DNA from 3 places in the Glutamicibacter sp. AOP12-B1-11 genome. Region 2 is predicted to be linked to each of the others. Evidence: riboswitches for the same ligand, from Rfam matches in the RefSeq annotation. Region 2 holds a riboswitch; each other region holds the start of a gene.
The links. Region 2 has a riboswitch for S-adenosylmethionine ahead of ACT3UQ_RS04390 (bifunctional o-acetylhomoserine/o-acetylserine sulfhydrylase). Riboswitches for the same ligand answer to the same signal wherever they lie in the genome.

Region 1 (3,266 bases), on a different contig from region 2:
CGCAAGCCGCCGTGGAAGCGTGCGTGCTCAATCTTGACGCAGCGATCCATGACCACGTTCAGGCCCGCCGCCTCGCCGCGTGCGGCGACTTCCTCATGCCAGGATCCAAGCTGCAGCCACAGCGTTTTCGCGCCCACCGCCACGGCCTCATCCAGTACGCCGGGAAGGTCATCGTGCTTTCGGAAGACCTCAACCAGATCCGGGGTCTCCGGCAGATCCGCCAGCGACTTGTAGACCGGCTGGCCCAGAATCTCGTCGAGCACCGGGTTGATGAAGTACACCTTGTACTTCGAGGAGGACAGCAGGTAGGTGGCGACGAAATAGCTCGCACGCGAGGGCTTATTCGAGGCGCCAACAATGGCGATGACCTTTGTATCGCGCAGGATCTGCAGGCGTTCGGCCGCGCCGGGCGCCTGCCAGGTGCGTTCTTCGATGCTCATTAGTTCGCTCCCTTCGAAGCGGCTGGCACGGCGCAGGCGGCGCCGTCATAGGTGGGAGTGTCGAGCTGTTCGTCAGGGGTGGCTGCCTGCGAGGCGCTCAGCGCCTGATCAAGGTCCCAGATGATGTCTTCGACGTCCTCCAGGCCAACCGACAAGCGGATCAGGTCCTCCGGAACGCCGGCGGCAATCATCTGCGCGGCGCTCAGCTGCTGGTGCGTGGTGGAGCCCGGGTGCAGCACCAAGGTGCGCGCATCGCCGATATTCGCCAGGTGGCTGGCCAGCTGCAACGCCTCGATGAACTTGGTGCCGGCCGCACGCCCACCCTTCACGCCGAAGCTGAAGACCGAGCCGACGCCCAGGGGAAGCAATTCGGTGGCCCGCTCATGCTGTGGGTGGGATTCCAGGCCCGCGTAGTTCACATAGCCGACGCGGTCATCGGCTTCGAGCCACGCGGCGATCTGCTTCGCGTTGGCCAAGTGGTTGTCCATGCGCTGCGGCAGCGTCTCCAAACCCTGCAGCAGCTGGAAGGCCGACTGGGCCGGCAGGGAGGGACCGAAGTCGCGCAGCTGCTCGCTGCGCAGCTTGGTCAGGAAGCCGTACTCGCCGAAGTTATCCCACCAGGACACGTTGCCGTAGCTCGGCACCGGTTCGGTCATAGTGGGGAACTTGCCGTTGCCCCAGTTGAAGGTGCCGGCCTCGATGACCACACCACCCAAGGTGGTGCCGTGGCCGCCGATGAACTTGGTCGCCGAGTGGATCACGATGTCCGCACCGTGCTCGATAGGGCGCAGCAGGTACGGCGGGGTCAGCGTGGAGTCGACCACCAGCGGCAGGTTGTGCCGGTGCGCCACCTCGGCCAGGCCCTTCAGGTCTGCAATGTCGCCGGAGGGGTTCGCCACGATCTCGGTGTAGACGGCCTTGGTGTTTTCCTGGATGGCAGCCTCAAAGTCGGCCGCCTCGTTGGAATCGACGAAGGTGGTGTTGATGCCGAAGCGGCGCAGGGAGACGTCCAGCTGGGTGATGGTGCCGCCGTAGAGCTTGGAAGAGGCCACGATGTGGTCTCCGGCCTGTGCCAGCGCCGCGAAGGTGACGAACTCGGCTGCCATGCCGGAGCCGGTGGCTACCGCGCCGATGCCCCCTTCGAGGGAGGCCATGCGCTCCTCGAAAGCCGCCACGGTCGGATTGCCGATGCGCGAATAGATGTTGCCGTATTTCTGCAGGGCGAACAGGTTCGCCGCATCATCGGTGTCTTTGAAGACGAATGAGGTGCTCTGGTAGATCGGCACGGCGCGTGCGCCATGCTCGGCATCGGGGGTGCCGCCTGCGTGTAGCGCGCGGGTGCGGAATCCAAACTTGTGGTCGGCCATGGTGGCTTACGACTCCTTGTCGACTGGGTCTTCGGCAGGAATCCCGGGTCAATGTCGCATAACCCCTGGAGTCCAGTGGAAAGCAGCTCCATCGGTTCTGGCGGTAGCACCTGATCCACCGGCTGTGGCAGGTTGCTGCGGCGTCATCAAACCAGATCTCTCGGCCGCTCGGGATGGTTAAGTAATAGTCTGTCAATATGTCCTGGGATGACCCAACAATGAGTCCTAAGGTTGCGAAGGTTGAAGCGCAGACTGATTCGGGTGCGGCGCCGCGGTTACCATATGCTCGAATTATGGACACCGCGCTAGCACTGGTACGACACGGGCAGACCGACTGGAATCTTGCGGGTCGGCTCCAGGGCCGCACGGACATCGAGCTGAACGAGACCGGCCGCGAACAGGCGCGCGCGGCCGGGCGAGCGCTCATGGGGGAGGGGTGGGATCTGGTGCTCGCCTCCCCGCTGTCCCGCGCCCAGGAGACCGCCGCGCTCATCGCCGCGGAACTCGGCGTCGACACCGGTGCCCCGGTTGCTCACGCGGTTGAACGCGGCTTCGGTCCGCTCGAAGGGCGGGTCATGATCGAAGTGACCGAGCGGGAAGCGGCTGCGCTGGCGGGGCAAGCCGAGAGCCGTGAACTGGTGCTGCAGCGGATGCTGCTCGCCTTGACCGAACTGATTCAGGCAAACCCCGGCCGCCGCATGCTGGTGGTCAGCCATGGGGCCGCCATGCGCATCACCCGCGACGCGCTCGCCGGGACCCGCGCCGAGCGGGGAGTGGAAAATGGAGAAGTCATTCCGGTCAGCCTTGCCCGGCTCGCCGAACTCGTTCAGGAACACGATCTTGCGGACGCCCGCTAGGCTCGTTTGCCACCCAGTGATTATCCGGCACCGGGCCGGTACTGCTTAAGCACCGCTAGGCAGCCGCGGAGAATCTTTCTCGAAGAAAAATCCCCACGAAATCTCACAAAACATCGCGGCGGTACGTTTACATGGTGAAAGCACCGAACCAGGAGCAGCATGAAACAGCCATTCGAACGCATCGTCCAGGCCCACGGGCTGAGCGTCCTTCGGGTTTGCCGCGCCCTGCTCGATGAGCACCGCGCGCAGGATGCCTGGTCCGAAACGTTTCTCTCCGCGCTGAAGGCGTACCCGGAGCTGGATGAGGAGGCGAATGTCCAGGCGTGGCTGGTGCGCATCGCCCATCGCAAGGCCGTCGATGAGCTCCGCCGGCACAAACCAGAACTCAGCCAAGCAGAGGTCCAGCCAGCCACTCGGGCATCGTCCGAGACCAGCGCGGAGGACCACGTGGCAAACATGGAGCTGTGGCAGGCAGTGAAGCTGCTGCCACAAAAGCAGCGGCTGGTCGTGGCCTACCGTTATCTGGGTGGGCTCGGCTATGCCCAAATCGCCGAGATTCTCTCCGGCAGCGCGGATGCTGCCCGGCGTGCTTCAGCCGACGG
Region 2 (3,266 bases):
CCCCACGGACGCGCGGCGCAAAATGCCGTCCTGTCCGTCGGCGAGGTTCTTCGAGTCGAGAGTCTCTTCGGTAGTCACTATGGATGCCATGCCTAGAGGGTTTCCTGCAATTCCTGGTTAGCAGGCTCTGCGATCGCAGCAAAACCAAGTTGCAAGTCAGCGAGTATGTCCTTGATGTTCTCCAACCCCACGCTCAGCCGAACGAGCCCCGGACGCACGCCGGCCGACAGGCGTTCCGCCTCGGTCAGCTGTGCATGGGTGGTCGAAGCGGGGTGAATCACCAGCGAGCGAACGTCGCCGATATTCGCCACATTTGAATGGAGTTCTAGGGCATCTACGAATGCCTTGCCCGCTTCGGCGCCGCCGGCAACGTCAAAGGCGATGACCGCCCCAACACCGTTTGGCGCATATTTCTGGCCACGCTCAAACCATGGCGAGGAAGGCAACCCGGCATAGGCGACCAGCTCGACTTGCTCATGGCCTTCAAGCCAGGCGGCGACTTCCTTGGCATTCTGCACGTGGCGTTCCACGCGGAGCGACAGGGTTTCCAGCCCTTGGGCAATCAAGAAGGCGTTGAAGGGTGCCACCGATGAGCCCAGGTCGCGCAGCAACTGCACGCGTGCCTTGAGGATGTAGGCGAGGTTTGCGCCGAGAATGCCGTTGACGCCCAGATCTCGGGCGAACACCAAACCGTTGTAGGACTCGTCCGGGGTGTTGAAATCAGGGAAGCGTTCCGGATCCTTGGCGAAGTCGAACTTCCCCGAATCCACGATGACGCCGGCAATGGCGGTGCCGTGCCCGCCGAGATACTTGGTGGCCGAATGGATGACGATGTCCGCGCCCCACTCGATCGGACGGATCAGGTATGGGGTGGCCAAGGTGTTGTCCACCAGCAACGGAACACCGGCTTCGTGGGCAATCTCCGAGATTCCCTCGATGTCCAGGATGTCCTGACGCGGGTTGGAGACCACCTCGCCGAAGAACGCCTTGGTATTTGGCTGCACAGCCTCGCGCCACTGCGCCAGGTTATCCGGATCGGCCACGAAGGTGACCTGGATGCCGAGCTTGCGCAACGTGTGCTTGAACAGGTTCTGCGTTCCACCATACAGGCTTGGGCTGGCAACGAGGTGGTCGCCGGCCTGGGCCAGGTTCAGGATGGCGAAGGTGGTGGCCGCCTGCCCGGAGGCGAGCAACAGTGCGCCGACACCGCCTTCGAGGTCGGCAATGCGGTTTTCGACGGCTTCCTGGGTTGGATTTCCAATGCGAGTGTAGATCGGCTCCAGCTCCTGCAAGGCGAAGCGCGCGGCCGCGCTCTCTGCGCTGGGGAAGACGAACGAAGACGTCTGATAGATCGGCAAGGCACGCGCTCCGGTAACCGGGTCGGGCTGTTGTCCGGAGTGGATCTGACGCGTCTCAAATGACCAGTTGTTACTCATGGTTTCCTCCATATAGCTTGTTGACTATGGGGGTACACCACTAAAAAACACACCGACAGGAAGCTCCTCGTCGAGGTACTTTCCAGGGGGTAACCCGCGCTTGTCCTAGACACAGTTTGTGCCGAGGGCCAGGTCTTCACCCGGGGCACCCCACCGCGGAGGAGGGTTGCCGCCCAGTAAGCCGGGGCTTGTTACTGGGACTCATGACCTGACACAAGTCTGCCGGACAACCGAAGATCTTGGCAATATGAAGTGGCTCAAAGTGACGCAATCGGTCATATTGCACTTTTATAACGCAATTTATGCAGAGCGTTCGATCGCCAGTTTGCCAGTTAGGGTAGCCTAAGTCGAGACTTGAATCACATAGTGACATGATGGGCACATGATGAGGCTAGATCACGTTACGTACGCATGTGGCCCGGACGGGCTCATGCCAACCGCCGAAAGAATCTCCGAGGCTTTGGGCTTGGAATTCGTCAAGGGAGGCGTGCATCCGCGATTCGGAACTCGCAATGTAATTTTCCCGCTCAAGCATGACCAATACCTAGAAGTAGTTGAAGTTCTGAACCACCCCGCTAGCGACAAGGCACCGTTTGGGCAGGCGGTCCGTGCCCGTTCCGAGCTGGGCGGCGGATGGATGGGATGGTGTGTTTCAGTTGAGGATCTCTCAAGCGCAGAAGAGCGCCTGGGACGCAAATCGGTTCCGGGTAACCGCAAGTTCCCTGACGGCCGCGAACTCACCTGGCAGCAGATTGGCATCAAGGGTCTGATCGCGGACCCGCAGGTTCCATACTTGTTGCGCTGGGACGCCGGCACCGAAGACTTGCACCCTTCCCGTGCGCTGGATCCCGCTGGCCAGATCCAGAGCATTGCCATTGCCGGTTCACGCGACCGAGTCCTTGATTGGCTGGGGCAGCCAGAAAACGTGAATCTCGGTGCGGTGAGCATGGAGTATGAAGCACCCAACGGGACCCCGGGCATCTTGTCTGTAACTTTCGAAACCGATAACGGTACCGTGGTGCTGTAAGACAAGGTACGCACGAAGGTAGGTGGGGGCAATGGCGCCCCCACCTACTCTTCTTTAATGCCAGTTGTGCGCTCAAACTGGCAAGGCTCTGCTCTGCCTATAGCCGCTTGCCCAAAACCACAATGTCTTGGGTTTCGTAGCCTTGCTGCTCGTAGAATCGAATGACCTGCGAGTTCTCGGAGCGAACCATCAGCTGCACCTTGGGCACCGAACGTCGGCGCAACCAATCGGTGGCCGCGCCAACGATCTGTTGGCCCAGTCCTTGGCCCTGGCTCTCGGGACGGACCGCAACGTAGTACAGCCACCCGCGGTGACCATCAAAACCAACCATCGCGGAGGCAAGCAGCGCTCCGTCGCGGTGCCCCACAAGAATTGTGGATGACTCGTTGCGTAGCGCTTGTTCCGCATCGGCCAGCGGATCATTCCAAGGCCGGGTGAGTTCCACCCGTTGCCAGAGTGCGACCACCTCGGCAAGGCCATTCATCTGAAGCTCGCTAATCTGCATTTTCACTCCCCTGCTAAAAGCACTCCGAAATTGGGCCATCGTGAATCTGGAAAGTGCTCAGGCACCAATGCCGATGGCCGGGCCGATGAGCAAGAAGCCTACAAAACCAACGGCATCCAGCAGGAAATGTGCGATGACCAGGGGCATGACGCGACCGTATTTATGATAGAGCCAGCCAAAGACCACACCCATGGCGAAGTTGCCGATCATCGGTCCGGCCCCTTGGTACAGATGATAGCTTCCGCGCAGCAGGGCCGAACCGAGAATCAGCACCCAGGGTCCAAGATTGAGTCTCTTG
Region 3 (3,266 bases), on a different contig from region 2:
CCAGCACCAGCGCCAGGGCGAAGGCGCTACCGGCGAGCAGCAGCGTGGAGCCGATGACCTCGCCTATTCGGGTGGACACCGCCGAGCCGGAGGACAGGGAATAGCCCAGGTCTCCGGTCAGCAGCGCACCGAGCTGGGTGAAGTACTGCACGATCAGCGGCTGGTCATAGCCGTAGTAGGCCTTCATCTGCGCGATCGTTGCCGGATCCGCAGACGAGTCTGCGGAGAGGAAGATCGTGACCGGGTCGTTCGGCAGGGCCTGCACCGCGAGGAAGACCGCGGTGTAGGCCAGCAGGATCACCAGCAGTGCCTGACCGATGCGTTGTGCGATGTATCCACCCATGTTGAGTTCCTTTAGCCGTTGCTCTTCCAGGCGCCCTGGAAGATTGGTGCGGTGCCGGAGGTGAAGTCGATGTGCGCGTCCTTGTTGGCGCCGTACACCTGCACTTCGTCCCACAACACGAGGGTCAATGCCTTGTCCAGTACCAGCGCGCGCTGCTCCTCGCCGATGAGCTCCAGATGCTCTTCTTCGGTGGTCGCCGCCTGCTCGCGGGTGAACAATTCGTTCAGTTCCTTGTCGGCGTTCAGCGTCTGGTTATTTGTCGCCGGCGCGTAGACCGGCCCCAGGCCGCCGTAGGCGAACTGGCGGGTTCCGAAGAATTCGATCTGGTCATCGACCATGGCGTTGGTCAAAAATGAATTGTCCGCAGCACGGTTGACCAGCTGCACTCCGATCTCCCGCCATTGCTGTTCGATCAGCTCGAAGGCTGGCTTGATGACCACGGAGTTATTCGAGCTGGCCACCGTGATTTCAAGCTTCTTGCCGTCCTTCTCACGGATCCCGTCCGCACCAACGCTCCAGCCCGCTTCTTCAAGCAAGGCCTTGGACTTCTCCGGGTCATAGCCGAGCTCGGCAGACAGATCCACGAAGCCCGGTGCCTGGTGGTTGAGGATCGATCCTGCGAGCACATAGCTGTCCGAGAGGACCGTGTCCTTCAGCGCCTGGCGGTCGATTCCCACCTGCAACGCCTGGCGCACCTTGGTCTCGGCCAGCTTGCCCGAACCGATTCGAATCGCGGCATGGTTGGTAGTCAGGTCCACGCCTTGGGCGGCGAAGATCTGCCCGCCTCCGGCGCTGAGCACCTCTTCGTCAACGGGCTGCAGTCCGCGGACCAAATCGACCTGGCCGGACTGCGCCGCGCCGGCCCGGTGGGCAACTTCTGGCAGGTACTTGACGACCAGTTGTTCAAGGTATGCGTCACCCTGGTTTGCTGCGGTTTCCGGGGCCCAGGCGTAGTCATCGCGGCTGGTGAAGGTGACTTCTTCATCTGGCTTTTCGGACTCGAAGACGAACGGTCCGGAACCGACGATCTGCGATATTGCGGTTTGCCCTGCATTGTCCAGTTCCAGTGTGCCCGGGGATACCAGCCCGGCGGTCACCGAGGAGGTGGAGCGCAGGAAGTTCGCATCCGGGCGTTTCAGGGTCACCTTGACCTGGTTCTCGCCGACGACCTCGGAGCTCTTGTAGGCTGAAAAGTCGACGTTCGGTTGAATCTGCGCGGATTTCACGCCTAAGCCCAGCGCGTCCAGATTTTTCTTGACCGCTTCGGCATCCAGGGCCGTGCCGTCCGAGAATGTGACGCCATCACGAATGGTGAAGGTGAATTCGGTCTGTGCCTTATTGGCGGTGAACTCGGAGGCGATCCAGCCTACGAGCTTGCCGGATTCGGTATCAAAATAGGTCAACCGGTCCAGCACCGAGTTCAGCACATTCGCCTTCTCGTAGAAGCGAGCGGCCTGGGTCTGCCAGTTGTTGATCGGGGTTACCTCGGCAAAGGTGAAGGTTCCTCCCTCTACCGGGGCGCCTGCTTCCGCGGAAGCTGCCGGCTCGGAGCTCTCCGCGGTGGATGCGCTGTTGCCGCCACAGGCGGTCAGCGAAAGACCTAGAACTGCGAGTAGTGCTGCGGCCTTCAGGCTCAGTGGTGTGTTGCGCATTTTCTGGTGTTCCTCTCGGTAATTTCCCGAGGATTACGCCGAAATCCCGATCCTGCCGCGGTATTGCGGGGCGGGAAGAAGGCAGACTTCTCCCCTGTGCGGACCGTTGCGAAATCTAGCAATCTCCATCGGTCCTGGCCTTAGCACCGCTCCCTGCCGGGATGGTTGCTGCAACGTCAACGAGCCAGGTCTCTCGGTCGCTCTGGATGGTTATCATTCGGTGTCTTTGCCGAACAATTTAAGTCTGCGCGCGCAGGTGCGGTGTGACCAACCATGACGTTATATACGCGTCACGAAGTCATCCCAATACACACTTTGGGGCAAAAACAGGCCCTGAAGCCGGTCACTAATCGTCATAAGTCAGTTCGTGACGCTGCTGAAAAGATTTCCTTGACAGCAGTATCCCCGGCCCCGCGTGATCAAGGGTGGATTTGCTCGCTCGCCAACGAAACATTCGGGATAAAAGCGAACGGCCAGCCCGAACCTCTCTGGTTCAGGCTGGCCGTTCGCATAGTTCCAGTGAGCGGCCCTACTCGGCGGATACCGGAGTCAGCACTCCTTGGACCAACGGATCCTCGGTGTTCTTCAGGTATTCCTGCAGTCTTGGATCGGAGAACACCTCGATTAGCTTGGCTGCATCGGCAGTTTTGGAGAACTCGGTGCCGAAGATCAGCTTGGAGGCGAAGGTTCTAGGCGGTTCCGGGAACAGGATTCCCTTGTCGCGGCCGACCTTTCCGGCATCGAACTGCGACACGTATCCGATGGCTGCATCCACATCGTCTAGCATGCGCGGCATGGCGAGGAGGTCTGCTTCCTTCAGCTCGAAGCCGCGCGGGTTGTCAACCACGTCGGCCATCTTCGCGGTACGCGGTTCGATGTCGGGGTTCAGGCCGAGCAGTCCCTCGCGCTCCAGGAGCCAAAGCGCTTGCCCCTGGTTGGCGACGTCGTTAGGCAGGAGCAGCGTCGACCCCTCGGGGAGAACCTCGACCGATTCGTAGCGGGTGGAATACAGACCGAAGCCCCATTGGTACAGTTCAACGGTTGGCGTCAATTCCACGCCGGCGGCTTCTGCCGATTGCCGCATGTACCACTCATGTTCAAAGATGGTCGCGTCGAACTGCCCTTCGGCCACGGCGCGGTTCGCCTGGATTGGATCCTGAAGCCCAATGGGTTCTATCTCGATTCCATAATCCGGCGCGATGGTCTCGGCCACGAATTTCAGGATCTTCTCTTCCCCGGCCATTGCCGGTTCAAAATGGACCTTGAAATTC

Region 1: it holds a riboswitch for S-adenosylmethionine, as region 2 does, so the genes downstream of both, ACT3UQ_RS00800 (O-acetylhomoserine aminocarboxypropyltransferase/cysteine synthase family protein) here and ACT3UQ_RS04390 (bifunctional o-acetylhomoserine/o-acetylserine sulfhydrylase) in region 2, are expected to answer to the same signal.
Region 3: it holds a riboswitch for S-adenosylmethionine, as region 2 does, so the genes downstream of both, ACT3UQ_RS00895 (ABC transporter substrate-binding protein) here and ACT3UQ_RS04390 (bifunctional o-acetylhomoserine/o-acetylserine sulfhydrylase) in region 2, are expected to answer to the same signal.

The regions. Positions count from the first base shown of each region.
Region 1 covers NZ_JBQSYL010000001.1:153,022-156,287, forward strand. Annotated here, with positions in the region: gene ACT3UQ_RS00795 (CoA-binding protein) at 1-440, opposite strand, end outside; gene ACT3UQ_RS00800 (O-acetylhomoserine aminocarboxypropyltransferase/cysteine synthase family protein) at 440-1,807, opposite strand; SAM riboswitch class I at 1,893-1,987, opposite strand; gene ACT3UQ_RS00805 (histidine phosphatase family protein) at 2,026-2,664, shown strand; gene ACT3UQ_RS00810 (RNA polymerase sigma factor) at 2,824-3,266, shown strand, end outside.
Region 2 covers NZ_JBQSYL010000005.1:109,173-112,438, reverse strand. Annotated here, with positions in the region: gene metX (homoserine O-acetyltransferase MetX) at 1-90, opposite strand, end outside; gene ACT3UQ_RS04390 (bifunctional o-acetylhomoserine/o-acetylserine sulfhydrylase) at 93-1,436, opposite strand; SAM riboswitch class IV at 1,528-1,645, opposite strand; gene ACT3UQ_RS04385 (VOC family protein) at 1,819-2,463, shown strand; gene ACT3UQ_RS04380 (GNAT family acetyltransferase) at 2,561-2,968, opposite strand; gene ACT3UQ_RS04375 (CPBP family intramembrane glutamic endopeptidase) at 3,026-3,266, opposite strand, start outside.
Region 3 covers NZ_JBQSYL010000001.1:175,918-179,183, reverse strand. Annotated here, with positions in the region: gene ACT3UQ_RS00900 (ABC transporter permease) at 1-343, opposite strand, end outside; gene ACT3UQ_RS00895 (ABC transporter substrate-binding protein) at 355-1,995, opposite strand; SAM riboswitch class I at 2,118-2,208, opposite strand; gene ACT3UQ_RS00890 (MetQ/NlpA family ABC transporter substrate-binding protein) at 2,525-3,266, opposite strand, start outside.